2 regions of the Variovorax sp. LjRoot84 genome follow, and region 1 is predicted to be linked to the other one. Evidence: predicted binding sites of a transcription regulator. Region 1 holds the regulator's gene; the other holds the start of a gene.
What was found. Region 1 encodes FNR, which switches genes on or off when oxygen is low (the NO sensors DNR and NnrR bind a similar motif). Its sites were predicted from a motif close to TTGATNNNNATCAA; they were not measured.
Positions count from the first base shown of each region.

Region 2: the regulator FNR is predicted to act here: its motif matches at 1,380-1,393, upstream of oxc (oxalyl-CoA decarboxylase).

Region 1 covers NZ_CAXUTE020000002.1:1,032,669-1,038,312, forward strand. The annotation lists gene ACSQ9I_RS35615 (hypothetical protein) at 417-1,013, opposite strand; gene ACSQ9I_RS35620 (sulfite exporter TauE/SafE family protein) at 1,037-1,750, opposite strand; gene fnr (fumarate/nitrate reduction transcriptional regulator Fnr) at 1,963-2,679, shown strand; gene ACSQ9I_RS35630 (hypothetical protein) at 2,660-2,905, opposite strand; gene ACSQ9I_RS35635 (FixH family protein) at 2,911-3,186, opposite strand; gene ccoG (cytochrome c oxidase accessory protein CcoG) at 3,207-4,646, opposite strand; gene ccoP (cytochrome-c oxidase, cbb3-type subunit III) at 4,654-5,568, opposite strand; gene ACSQ9I_RS35650 (cbb3-type cytochrome oxidase subunit 3) at 5,578-5,644, opposite strand, start outside.
Region 2 covers NZ_CAXUTE020000001.1:5,920,836-5,926,479, reverse strand. The annotation lists gene ACSQ9I_RS29220 (IS5 family transposase) at 1-539, shown strand, start outside; gene ACSQ9I_RS29215 (Crp/Fnr family transcriptional regulator) at 704-1,312, opposite strand; gene oxc (oxalyl-CoA decarboxylase) at 1,467-3,254, shown strand; gene frc (formyl-CoA transferase) at 3,280-4,542, shown strand; gene ACSQ9I_RS29200 (PAS domain-containing protein) at 4,565-5,002, shown strand; gene frc (formyl-CoA transferase) at 4,999-5,644, shown strand, end outside.

The sequences.
Region 1 (5,644 bases):
GCGATATCCCTGGCGCGCCGGCGGCTCGGCGAACGCGCAGCTTCAAGCGACACTGAAGGTATGAGCAACTCGCCCGGTCAGGCGCGGTCGTCGGCCTGGCCGTGGCGTTGGGCATCGGGCTCCTGCTCGGCTTCGAGCGCGAACGTCGCAAGGGGTCGCAAGGGCGACGGTGATCGTCGCGCCGCCGCAGACCTGCGCACCTTCGCCGTCGCAGCATAGGCGGGCGCTTGCCGACCATCACTTCGTGCGCGGCGCCTTGGTCGCGGTCAGCGCCAACACGGTGACCCGATGTACCCTGGCCGCCATCGCGGGGGGTTCAGCTTCGCGCTGCGTATCGCCGCCGGCCTGTTTGCCAACCTCGCATGCGCATGGGCCGCTGCCGTCTGGTTTGTGCTCCATTGAAGGCTAACCCGGCGCTAAGGCGCGGCCGAAGCTGTCTCTCCGCTCAGCGCCCGCCTTTTCGCCCGCCATGATTCCTCAGCGGCCTCGTGGCTCGCCTTTGCTGCCATGCGCAAGGCATCGCGCGCTGTCCGGAGATCTTCGTAGACAGCGCTCGCGGCGCTCTTGGCTTGCGCCGTGCTCGCCCCAGCGAACTGGTCGGACGCCGCCTCGATCTGCTCGAGCGCCCGATTCCAGGCGACAGAGGCTTGCTCGCTCGCCTGCGCCGCATGCTCGGCCGCTGTCTTGCTTTGGCTCGTCGCGCGATCGGCTGCAACAAGCGCCCTTTGCCAAGCGCGATGGGCGGACAGCCCGGTCTTTCGTGCCGCTTCGCCGGCCGCCTTCACGCGGCGATCAGAGGGCCGAGCTGCATACCTTCTTGCCTTGAGCAACGCCGCAGCGGCGTCCTTGGACGCGTTTCGCGTGGCCGAGGCTGCATCGAGAGCCGCCTGATATGCAACGTCATGGGCGGCCATGCCCTGCATCTGAAGGTCTGGCTGCGCGGGGCGCTGCTGGGCAGCGCAAGGGCTCATGAGCGCGGCGCAGACGGCCGAAAGTCCGATCAGCGCGATCATGGTGCGTCTCATGGTGTCTCCCTTCAGCGGCACCATATGTCGATCTGATGACTCAGGTCGATCCACAGTGCCGGAATTGCCACTGCCGCAAGCAGGCCGCCGGCAAGCCGGGTTCCCCATTCCTTGCGCGCAATGCTGGCGCCTGAACGCAAGCGCTGCCACAGCCAAGGGGCCAGAACCAGCGACACGCCACTGCCCACGGCAAAGAGGGCCATCGTCAGTGCGCCTTGCGCCGGTCCGTTGGCCAGCCCGGCAAGCATCAGCGCGGAATACAACAGACCGCAAGGCATGGAGACCCAGAGCGCACCCGTCGCGAGCACGCCGGCCATCGAACCGGTGAGCGGCCGCAGGCGCGTAGCGAGCGCGCGCCCGATACGGTGCGCCCAGAGTGGCTGTCGCCCGAGTGCGGCGAGCACCAGGCCCCAGGCGAGCACGAACACATGAAGCAGCACCCACAGAGGGCGCAACGCCGCGACCTGTTCGCTTGCGAACCCGAGGCTCTGCATCGCCGCTGCGGCGGCCGCCCCGGCAGCCGTATAGCCTGCGATACGGGCCGCATGGAAGGCGACGGATGCGGAAACAGCCGGAGGGCTCGCCGAAAGCGGCGCCACACCACCATCCACCGGCACGCGCACGATACGGATCACGCCGGCACAGGCAGCACCGCACATCGCGACGCAATGGGGCCCGCCGACCAATCCCATCAGGAGCGCAGTGCTGGCGAGCGCAGTCTGCATGATCAGACGATGCGCGAGAAGCGCGTGCGGTTGTGCTCGGCCGGGACGCGAGATGAATCGGCAGGGGCGAGGGCGAGAGATGTGTTCATTGCGGCGGTGGGTCTGGCAAGCAATGACCCACTATGCGGGCAGGTCGACCCGTCATCCTTGATGTGCATCAAGCCTGGGCGGCGCACCGCGTCACAGAATCACTGCAACCCTCGACGCCCTCCATGAAAGCCGAACACATCAAGGTCGCCTGCTCCAGTTGCACCCTGCGCGAGCTGTGCATGCCCGCGGGGCTGGAGCCGAGCGAATTGAAACGCATCGACGAGATCGTGGCCACGCGGCGCAAGGTCCGACGCCGCGAGACGCTCTTTCGCAACGGCGAGCCCTTCACCTCGCTCTATGCGATCCGCACCGGTGTCTTCAAGACCCGCGTGGCGACCGAGGATGGGCGCGACCAGGTCACCGGTTTCCAGATGGCCGGCGAAATCATCGGCCTCGATGGCATCGTCAACAACCAGCACACCTGCGACGCGGTCGCGCTCGAGGATGCCGAGGTCTGCGTGATGCCCTTTCACCGAATCGAGGAACTGTCGCGCGAGGTCTCGGCGCTGCAGCGCCACGTGCATCAGATCATGAGCCGCGAGATCGTGCGCGAGCACGGGGTGATGCTGCTGCTGGGAAGCATGCGGGCCGAGGAACGCCTCGCGGCCTTTCTGCTCAACCTCGTGCAGCGCCTGCACGCGCGCGGTTTCTCGCGCTCCGAGTTCGTGCTGCGCATGACCCGCGAGGAGATCGGCAGCTACCTCGGACTCACCCTCGAAACCGTGAGCCGAACGCTCTCCAAGTTCATGGAGGATGGGATCGTCGAGGTGGAGAAGCGCAATCTTCGCATCGTCGACGCCGAGGCGCTCCGGCGCATCGTCAATCCTCCCGGTTGTTGATCTCGGAGGCCGGCCTGGTCAAAAGCAGCGTCAGCGCGCTCGACCCTATCGCCAGCAGCCAGAAGGCGAAGAAGCCGGCCGCATAGACCGCCTGGCGCGACAGGCCGACGGCCTCGCCGCGCCAGTGGAGGTCGCCGGGGTCGACCAGCGCAAAAACCAGCAGTTCGGCCGCGCTCGCCAGCAGAAAGGCGGGCCAGAGAATCGACATCCAGTTGCGCGTCTTCATGACCATCAGCGCCTGGGTGCGGGCAGGTCGGCATCAGGCGTTGCCGCATGATTGCGGCCCGCCAGCGCGGGCATCAGTTTCTTTTCGACCAGATGCTTGTTGATCTCGATACCCTGGTGGTAGTAGTCCGGCGCCACCACCGGATCGGGCGTGCGCAGGGCGAGCCAGAGCGTCACGAAGCTGGCGACGACGACCACCGCGGGCCCGGCCATCACCATCCACAGCAGCGGGAACTGCCACCAGGGTTCGCTCTTCGGGGAAGTCATCGCATGATCGTCCATCTTGTCTCCTCTTTGCCAACTCAACGAGGCACCAGGAAGGTCGCCTTCTCCGACACCTGCGCGCTGCCGTCGGCCGAGCGCACGTCGAAGTGCACGACGTGGGAACCCGCGGTGGCGCTGCCGTAGGGGAGCTGCAGGCGCACCGCGACCCAGCGCGACTGCGCAGAACCGACCTCGACCGGATCAGGCGGCGACACGCTCAAGCCTTCCAGCCCCCTGGCTTCGATGCGGTAGCGCTGCACCTGCTCGGTCGCGTTCATGATCTGCAGGCGATAGACGTTCTCGAGTTGACCGCCCTCGACGATGCGCGCGAGCGAAGCCCGGTCGCGCACCACGTCGACCTTCAGCGGCATGCGCACGACCAGGCTCGCCAGCACGCCCATCGTCAGCGCAGCGAGCAAGCCCGTGTAGATCAGCACCCGTGGGCGCAGCACGCGGCGCAACACCTGCCTCGGCGTCCAATGGCCGGCCATGCCGTTCTGGGTCGCGTAGCGGATCAGACCTCGCGGTGTGGCCATCTTGTCCATCACGGTGTTGCAGGCGTCCACACAGAGCCCGCAGCCGATGCACTCATACTGCAGCCCCTTGCGTATGTCGATGCCGGTCGGGCAGACCTGCACGCACAACGAACAGTCGATGCAGTCGCCAAGCCCCTGAGCGCGGGCATTGCTGCTCTTGGAACGCACCCCGCGGGGTTCGCCGCGCTCGCTGTCGTAGCTCACGATCAGCGTGTCGCGATCGAACATGGCGCTCTGGAAGCGCGCATAGGGACACATGTACATGCAGACCTGCTCGCGCATGAAACCCGCATTGCCGTAGGTCGCAAAGCCGTAGAAGAAGACCCAGAACACCTCCCACGAACTCATGCGCGTTTGCAGGAATTCCAGGCCCAGCTCGCGGATCGGCGTGAAGTAGCCGACGAAGGTGAAGCCGGTCCACAGCGCGATGCCGAGCCACACGATGTGCTTGAACCACTTCTTGACCAGCTTCTCGAGCGAGAGGTCGCCTTCGTCCAGGCGCATGCGCGCGATGCGGTTGCCTTCGATCTTGTGCTCGACCCACATGAAGATCTCGGTGTAGACCGTTTGCGGACAGGCATAGCCGCACCACAACCGCCCGGCCACCGCGGTGAAGAGGAAGAGCGACAGCGCCGAGATCACCAGCAGGCCCGTCAGATAGATCAGATCCTGCGGGTACAGCACCAGGCCGAGGATGTAGAAGCGCCGCGCGCCCAGGTCGAACAGCACCGCCTGGCGCTGCCCCCACTCGAGCCAGGGCAGGCCGTAGAACACGAGCTGCGTCAGGAACACCATGGCCCAGCGCCAGCGCGCGAAGACGCCGCGCACCGTGCGGGGATAGACCTTCTGGTGCGCGGCGAACAGGCCGCCACCTTCCTTAACGGCGGCGATCGGGATCACCCGGCGCCTCACCGGGGTCGACGCGGAAGCGGCATCCTTCATGACAGCCCTAGGGCGCAGCGGCAGGCTTGTTCGACAAGCCCCAGACATAGGAGGCCAGCACATGGATCTGGGCCTCGGTCAGGCGGCCCTGCTGCCCCGGCATCTGATTGGTCCTGCCGGTGTTGATGATCGAGATGATCGCCTCCTGCCCGTAGCCGTGCAGCCAGACCTTGTCGGCCAGGTTCGGCGCGCCCATGGCGGGGTTGCCGACGCCGCCGATGCCATGGCAGGCCGCGCAGGCGCTGAACTTGCTCTTGCCCAGGCCGGCGCGGACCGAATCGTGCGGGCTGCCCGACAGGCTCAGCACATAGTTGGCGACGTTCTTGACATCCTCGGGGGTGCCGACCGCCTCGGCCATCGGCGGCATCACGCCGGTGCGCCCCCGGGTGATCGATTCCTTGATCTTCTCCGGTGCGCCGCCGTGCAGCCAGTCGCGGTCGGCCAGGTTCGGAAAGCCCTTGCTGCCGCGCGCGTCCGAGCCGTGGCACTGCGCGCAGTTGTTGAGGAACAGGCGCTCGCCGATCGCCGCCGCCGCGGGTTCGCCCGCCACGCGCTCGATCGGCATGACCGCATAGGCGGCGTAGACGGGTTCGAGTTCGCGCTTGGCCTTGGCAAGGTCCTTCGCATACTCGTTCTCGGTACTCCAGGCGAGCTCGCCCTGGTAACTGCCCAGCCCAGGGTAGGCGACCAGGTAGGCCAGGCCGAAGATGATCGTGAGCACAAAGAGTCCGATCCACCAGCGCGGCATCGGATTGTTGGCCTCGCGCAGGTCTTCGTCCCAGACATGTCCGGTCGTTTCATCGGTCCCGCCCGGAACCTTCGCGCGGGCAACGAGCCACAGCAGCAATGCACACAGCAGGATGCTGCCCAGCGAGGCAATGGCGACATAGTTCGACCAGAAGTCACTGAAGAAATCGCTCATGTTGCTCTCTCAGTCCTGTTCGAACGGCAGTTGGGCGGCGCCCTCGAACCGTTTCGCGTTGCGGCGCGAGTAAGCC
Region 2 (5,644 bases), on a different contig from region 1:
TCGACGCTACGCTGATTGGCGCACCGAGCTCGACCAAGAACGCAGACAAGGCGCGAGACCCCGAGATGCACCAGACGCGCAAGGGAAGGCAATGGCATTTCGGCATGAAGCTGCACGTCGGCGTGGACAGCCAGAGCGGGCTGGTGCACAGCGCCGTGGTGACCGCCGCCAACGTGCACGACAAGCATCCACTGCCTGACCTGCTGCACGGCAACGAACGCCGCGTCTATGGGGACAGTGCGTATGCCAGTCAGAAGGACCTGATTCGAGGCAAGGCACCGAACGCGCTGGACTTCACCAACCAGCGCACGCGCAAGGCGGGGGGCGAAGTCGATGAGGTGAAGAAGGCGAAGAACCGCAACAAGTCCAGGATTCGCGCCCGGGTCGAACATGTCTTCGCGGTGGTCAAGCGGTTGTGGGGCTTCGACAAGGTTCGGTATCGCGGACTGGCCAAGAACGCGACCCGGGCGTTTGTGACGCTGGCGATGGCCAACATCTATCTCGCGAGGGGACCACTGTTGGCACAAATGCGTGCATAGCGAACCAGGAGTGGGCCAATGGCCCGGTGTCAGGGTCCGGACAACCTGATTTGTGAAGAAATCCGCCCCACAGCGGGTCAGATCCCAGTGAAATCGAGGGAATTCACGTCGCCGACAAATCAGCACCACTGTTCAGCAAAAACGGTGGCTTGATCAGCCTTGCCTTAGATCTTTCCGCGCTTTTTCAGGCGGCTCAGGGTTTCCGCGGAGAGATTGAGATAGGAGGCCAGTTCCTTGCTCGGAATGCGATCCACCAGCTCCGGATGCTTGCGCATGAAGCGGTGCACGCGGCCGGGCGCGTCCAGCAGGTGCAGCGTGATGGTGTGCGCCATGATCTCGCTCATCCCGCGCATGACGCTGAACTCGAACAGCTCCTTGGCTTGCGCATGCCGGTTCAGGAACGCGATCCATTCCTTCAGCGGCAGGCTGGCCACGCGCGCCTTGGTCACGCACACGATGCCGTACGGCGTGGGCGTGCCCAGCCGCAGCGCGGCATAGCTGGTCTCCATGTCGTTCTCGTCGGCGAAGCGCAGGATCATTTCCTTGCCCTCCGGATTGCTCACCACCCGCTTGAGGATGCCGTCGAGGATGAAGTACTGCTCCATCTCGCGCACGCCCTGGTGCAGCAGGAAGTCGCCTTTGTTGCCGTCCACGACGGCGAGATGGGTTTCCAGTTCGGCGCGGTCGCTCTCGCTCAGGTCCTTGAGAAGGATGTTTTGCCGGAGCTGGGCTCGGATGATGTTTTTTTCCGGGTGGTTTTCCAACAACGTCATGGTTCCCGTCTTGCTCGATTTCGCAACAACCGCCGGTTCATCGGTACGGCGAACGTTTTCCGGAAAGTTGACCGCGGTCAACAGCTGAAAGCCTGGGCCCGAATCATAGTCTTGGCTCGGCCCCCGGCCATTCATCCAAAGCAAAAGGAGAGACATGTCTTCAGTTAGCACAGACAAACAGGCAGCCCTGACGGCCGACGACACGCTCCAGCGCGCCCTCAAGAACATGACCGACGACGCGCCGGCCCGCGAAACAACCGATGGCTTCCACCTGGTGATCGACGCGCTGAAGCTGAACGACATCGACACCATCTTCGGCCTGCCCGGCATCCCGATCACCGACCTCACGCGCATGGCGCAGGCCGAAGGCATGCGCGTGATCTCGTTCCGTCACGAGCAGCACGCCGGCAACGCGGCCGCGGCCGCCGGCTTCCTGACGCAGAAGCCCGGCATCTGCCTGACGGTGTCGGCGCCCGGCTTCCTCAACGGCCTGACCGCGCTGGCCAACGCCACCACCAACTGCTTCCCGATGATCCTGATCAGCGGCTCGAGCGAGCGCGAGATCGTCGACCTGCAGCAGGGCGATTACGAGGAGATGGACCAGCTCGCGATCGCCAAGCCGCTGTGCAAGGCGGCCTTCCGCGTGCTCCATGCCGAGGACATCGGCGTCGGCATCGCGCGGGCGATCCGCTCGGCCCTGTCGGGCCGCCCGGGCGGCGTGTACCTCGACCTGCCGGCCAAGCTGTTCGCCCAGACCATGGACGCGGCTGCCGGCAAGAAATCGCTGATCAAGGTGGTCGATCCGGCGCCGCGCCAGATTCCGGCACCCGACGCGGTGAAGCGCGCGCTCGACCTGCTCAAGAGTGCCAAGAAACCGCTGATCCTGCTGGGGAAGGGCGCAGCCTATGCGCAGGCCGACGCCGACATCCGGGCACTGATCGAGAAGACCGGCATCCCCTACCTGCCGATGTCGATGGCCAAGGGCCTCCTGCCCGACACCCATGTGCAGTCGGCCGCGGCCGCGCGTTCCTATGTGCTGCAGGAAGCCGACGTCGTGATGCTGGTCGGCGCGCGCCTCAACTGGCTGCTGTCGCACGGCAAGGGCAAGACCTGGGCCCAGGAGAAGGGTGCCAAGCAGTTCATCCAGATCGACATCGCGCCGACCGAGATCGACAGCAACGTCGCGATCGCCGCGCCGGTGATCGGCGACATCGGCTCCTGCGTGGCGGCGCTCCTGGCCGGCGTCGACGCCAAGTGGGCCAAGCCGCCGGCCGACTGGACCGGCGCCATCGCCGAGCGCAAGGACAAGAATCTGTCGAAGATGGCCGCCACGCTGGCTGCCCGGCCCTCACCGATGAACTTCCACAGCGCGCTCAGCGTGATCCGCGATCAGGTGAAGGCGCGGCCCGATGCCATCGTCGTCAACGAAGGCGCCAACACGCTGGACTTCGCGCGCAGCATCGTCGACATGTACGAGCCGCGCAAGCGCCTCGACGTGGGCACCTGGGGGATCATGGGCATCGGCATGGGCTTCGCGGTCGCCGCGGCCGTGGTCACCGGCAAGCCGGTGATCGCGATCGAAGGCGACAGCGCCTTCGGCTTCAGCGGCATGGAAGTCGAGACCATCTGCCGCTACAACCTGCCCATCTGCATCGTCGTCTTCAACAACAACGGCGTCTACCGCGGCACCGACGTGAACGTGAGCGGCACGCCCGACGTGGCGCCGACCGTGTTCGTCAAGAACGCGCGCTACGACAAGCTGATCGAGGCCTTCGGCGGCGTCGGCGTCAACGCCACCACCGCCGACGAGCTGGAAAAGGCCCTCGCCGAGGCCGTCGCCTCCGGCCGGCCGACCCTGATCAACGCCGTGATCGACGAGACCGCCGGCACCGAAAGCGGCCGCATCACCAGTCTGAACCCGGCGACGGCGAAGAAGAAGTAATCCCAGGCAACACAGGAGATATCCCATGAGCAGCAGCAACAAACCACTCAACGGCATCAAGATCATCGACTTCACCCATGTCCAGGCCGGTCCCGCCTGCACGCAGATGCTGGCCTGGTTCGGCGCCGACGTCATCAAGGTCGAGCGCCCGGGCTCCGGCGACGTCACGCGCACGCAGCTGCGCGACATCCCCGACGTCGACGCGCTCTACTTCACCATGCTCAACAGCAACAAGCGCTCGCTGACGCTGGACACCAAGCAGCCCGAGGGCAAGGTGGTGCTGGAGAAGCTGATCCGCGAATCCGACGTGCTGGTCGAGAACTTCGGCCCCGGCGCGCTCGACCGCATGGGCTTCACCTGGGAGCGCATCCAGGAGTTGAACCCCAAGATGATCGTCGCTTCGGTCAAGGGCTTCAGCGACGGCCACCACTACGACGACCTCAAGGTCTACGAGAACGTCGCGCAGTGCGCCGGCGGCGCCGCCTCGACCACCGGCTTCTGGGACGGCCCGCCGACCGTGAGCGCCGCCGCCCTGGGCGACAGCAACACCGGCATGCACCTGGCGATCGGTATCCTGACGGCCATCATCGGCCGCCAGCAGACCGGCAAGGGCCAGCGCGTGGCCTGCGCGATGCAGGACGCGGTGCTCAACCTCTGCCGCGTGAAGATGCGCGACCAGCTGCGCCTGGACAAGCTCGGCTACCTGGAAGAGTACCCGCAGTACCCGCATGGCACCTTCAGCGACGTGGTTCCGCGCGGCGGCAATGCCGGCGGCGGCGGCCAGCCGGGCTGGGTGCTCAAGTGCAAGGGCTGGGAAACTGACCCCAACGCGTACATCTACTTCACCGTGCAGGGCCACGCCTGGGCCCCGATCTGCGACGCCATCGGCAAGCCCGAATGGAAGACCGACCCCGACTACATGACGGCCAAGGCGCGCCAGCCGCACATCACCGCCATCTTCGCGACCATTGAGGACTGGCTGGCCGACAAGACCAAGTTCGAGGCGGTCGACATCCTGCGCAAGTTCGACATTCCCTGCTCGCCGGTGCTGACGATGAAGGAGCTGCTGCACGACGAATCGCTGCGCAAGAGCGGCTCGATCGTCGAAGTGAAGGGCCACAAGGAGCGCGGCAACTACTTCACTGTCGGCAGCCCGATCAAGTTCTCCGACCTGAAGCCCGAGATCACGCCGTCGCCGCTTTTGGGCGAGCACACCGACGATGTGCTGGCCGAGCTGGGCTACAGCAAGGAACAGATCATCAACTTGCGCGAGTCCAAAGCGGTTTGAGACTGGAAAGAGGAGCGGCGCCTTGCAATCGAACGTGGATTTGAAACAGCTCGTCGCCGGCGCCGGCGACGCCATCATGGTCGCGGATGCGCAAGGCGCGATCACGCTCTGGAACCAGGCAGCCGAGCGCATCTTCGGCTACGCCGAAGCCGAGGCGCTGGGCAAGTCGCTCGATCTGATCATCCCGGAACGCCAGCGCGGCCGGCACTGGGACGGCTATCAAAAGACCATGGACACGGGCATCACCAAGTACGGCGCCGACCTGCTGCGCGTGCCCGCCCTGCACAAGGACGGGCACACGCTGTCGATCGCCTTCACGGTATCGATGCTGTTCTCCGAAGATCGGAAGGTCACGGGCATTGTCGCCATCGTGCGCGACGAGACCGCCCGCTTCGCCGAGGAGCGCAAACTGCGCGCCCGTCTGGTAGAAGTCGAGGCCAGATCCAAGGAGACACAATGAGCAAGGCACTCGAGGGCGTTCGGATTCTCGATTTCACCCATGTGCAGTCGGGCCCCACCTGCACCCAGCTGCTGGCCTGGTTCGGCGCCGACGTGATCAAGGTCGAGCGCGCCGGCGAAGGCGATGCGACGCGCGGCCAGCTGCGCGACATTCCCGGCGTGGACAGCCTCTACTTCACGATGCTGAACCACAACAAGCGCTCGATCACGCTGGACACCAAGAAGCCCAAGGGCAAGCAGGTCCTCGACACGCTGATCAAGACCTGTGACGTGCTGGTCGAGAACTTCGCTCCCGGTGCGCTGGACCGCATGGGCATCACCTGGAGCCACATCCAGGACTTGAACCCGCGGATGATCGTGGCCTCGGTCAAGGGCTTCGGGCCCGGCAAGTACGAGCACTGCAAGGTCTACGAGAACGTCGCGCAGTGCGCCGGCGGCGCCGCGTCGACGACCGGCTTCGACGACGGCCCGCCGGTCGTGACCGGCGCGCAGATCGGCGACAGCGGTACCGGCCTGCACCTGGCGCTCGGCATCGTCGCCGCGCTCTACCAGCGCAACAGCACCGGACGCGGCCAGCAGGTGCTGGCGCCGATGCAGGACGCGGTGCTCAACCTGTGCCGCGTGAAGATGCGCGACCAGCAGC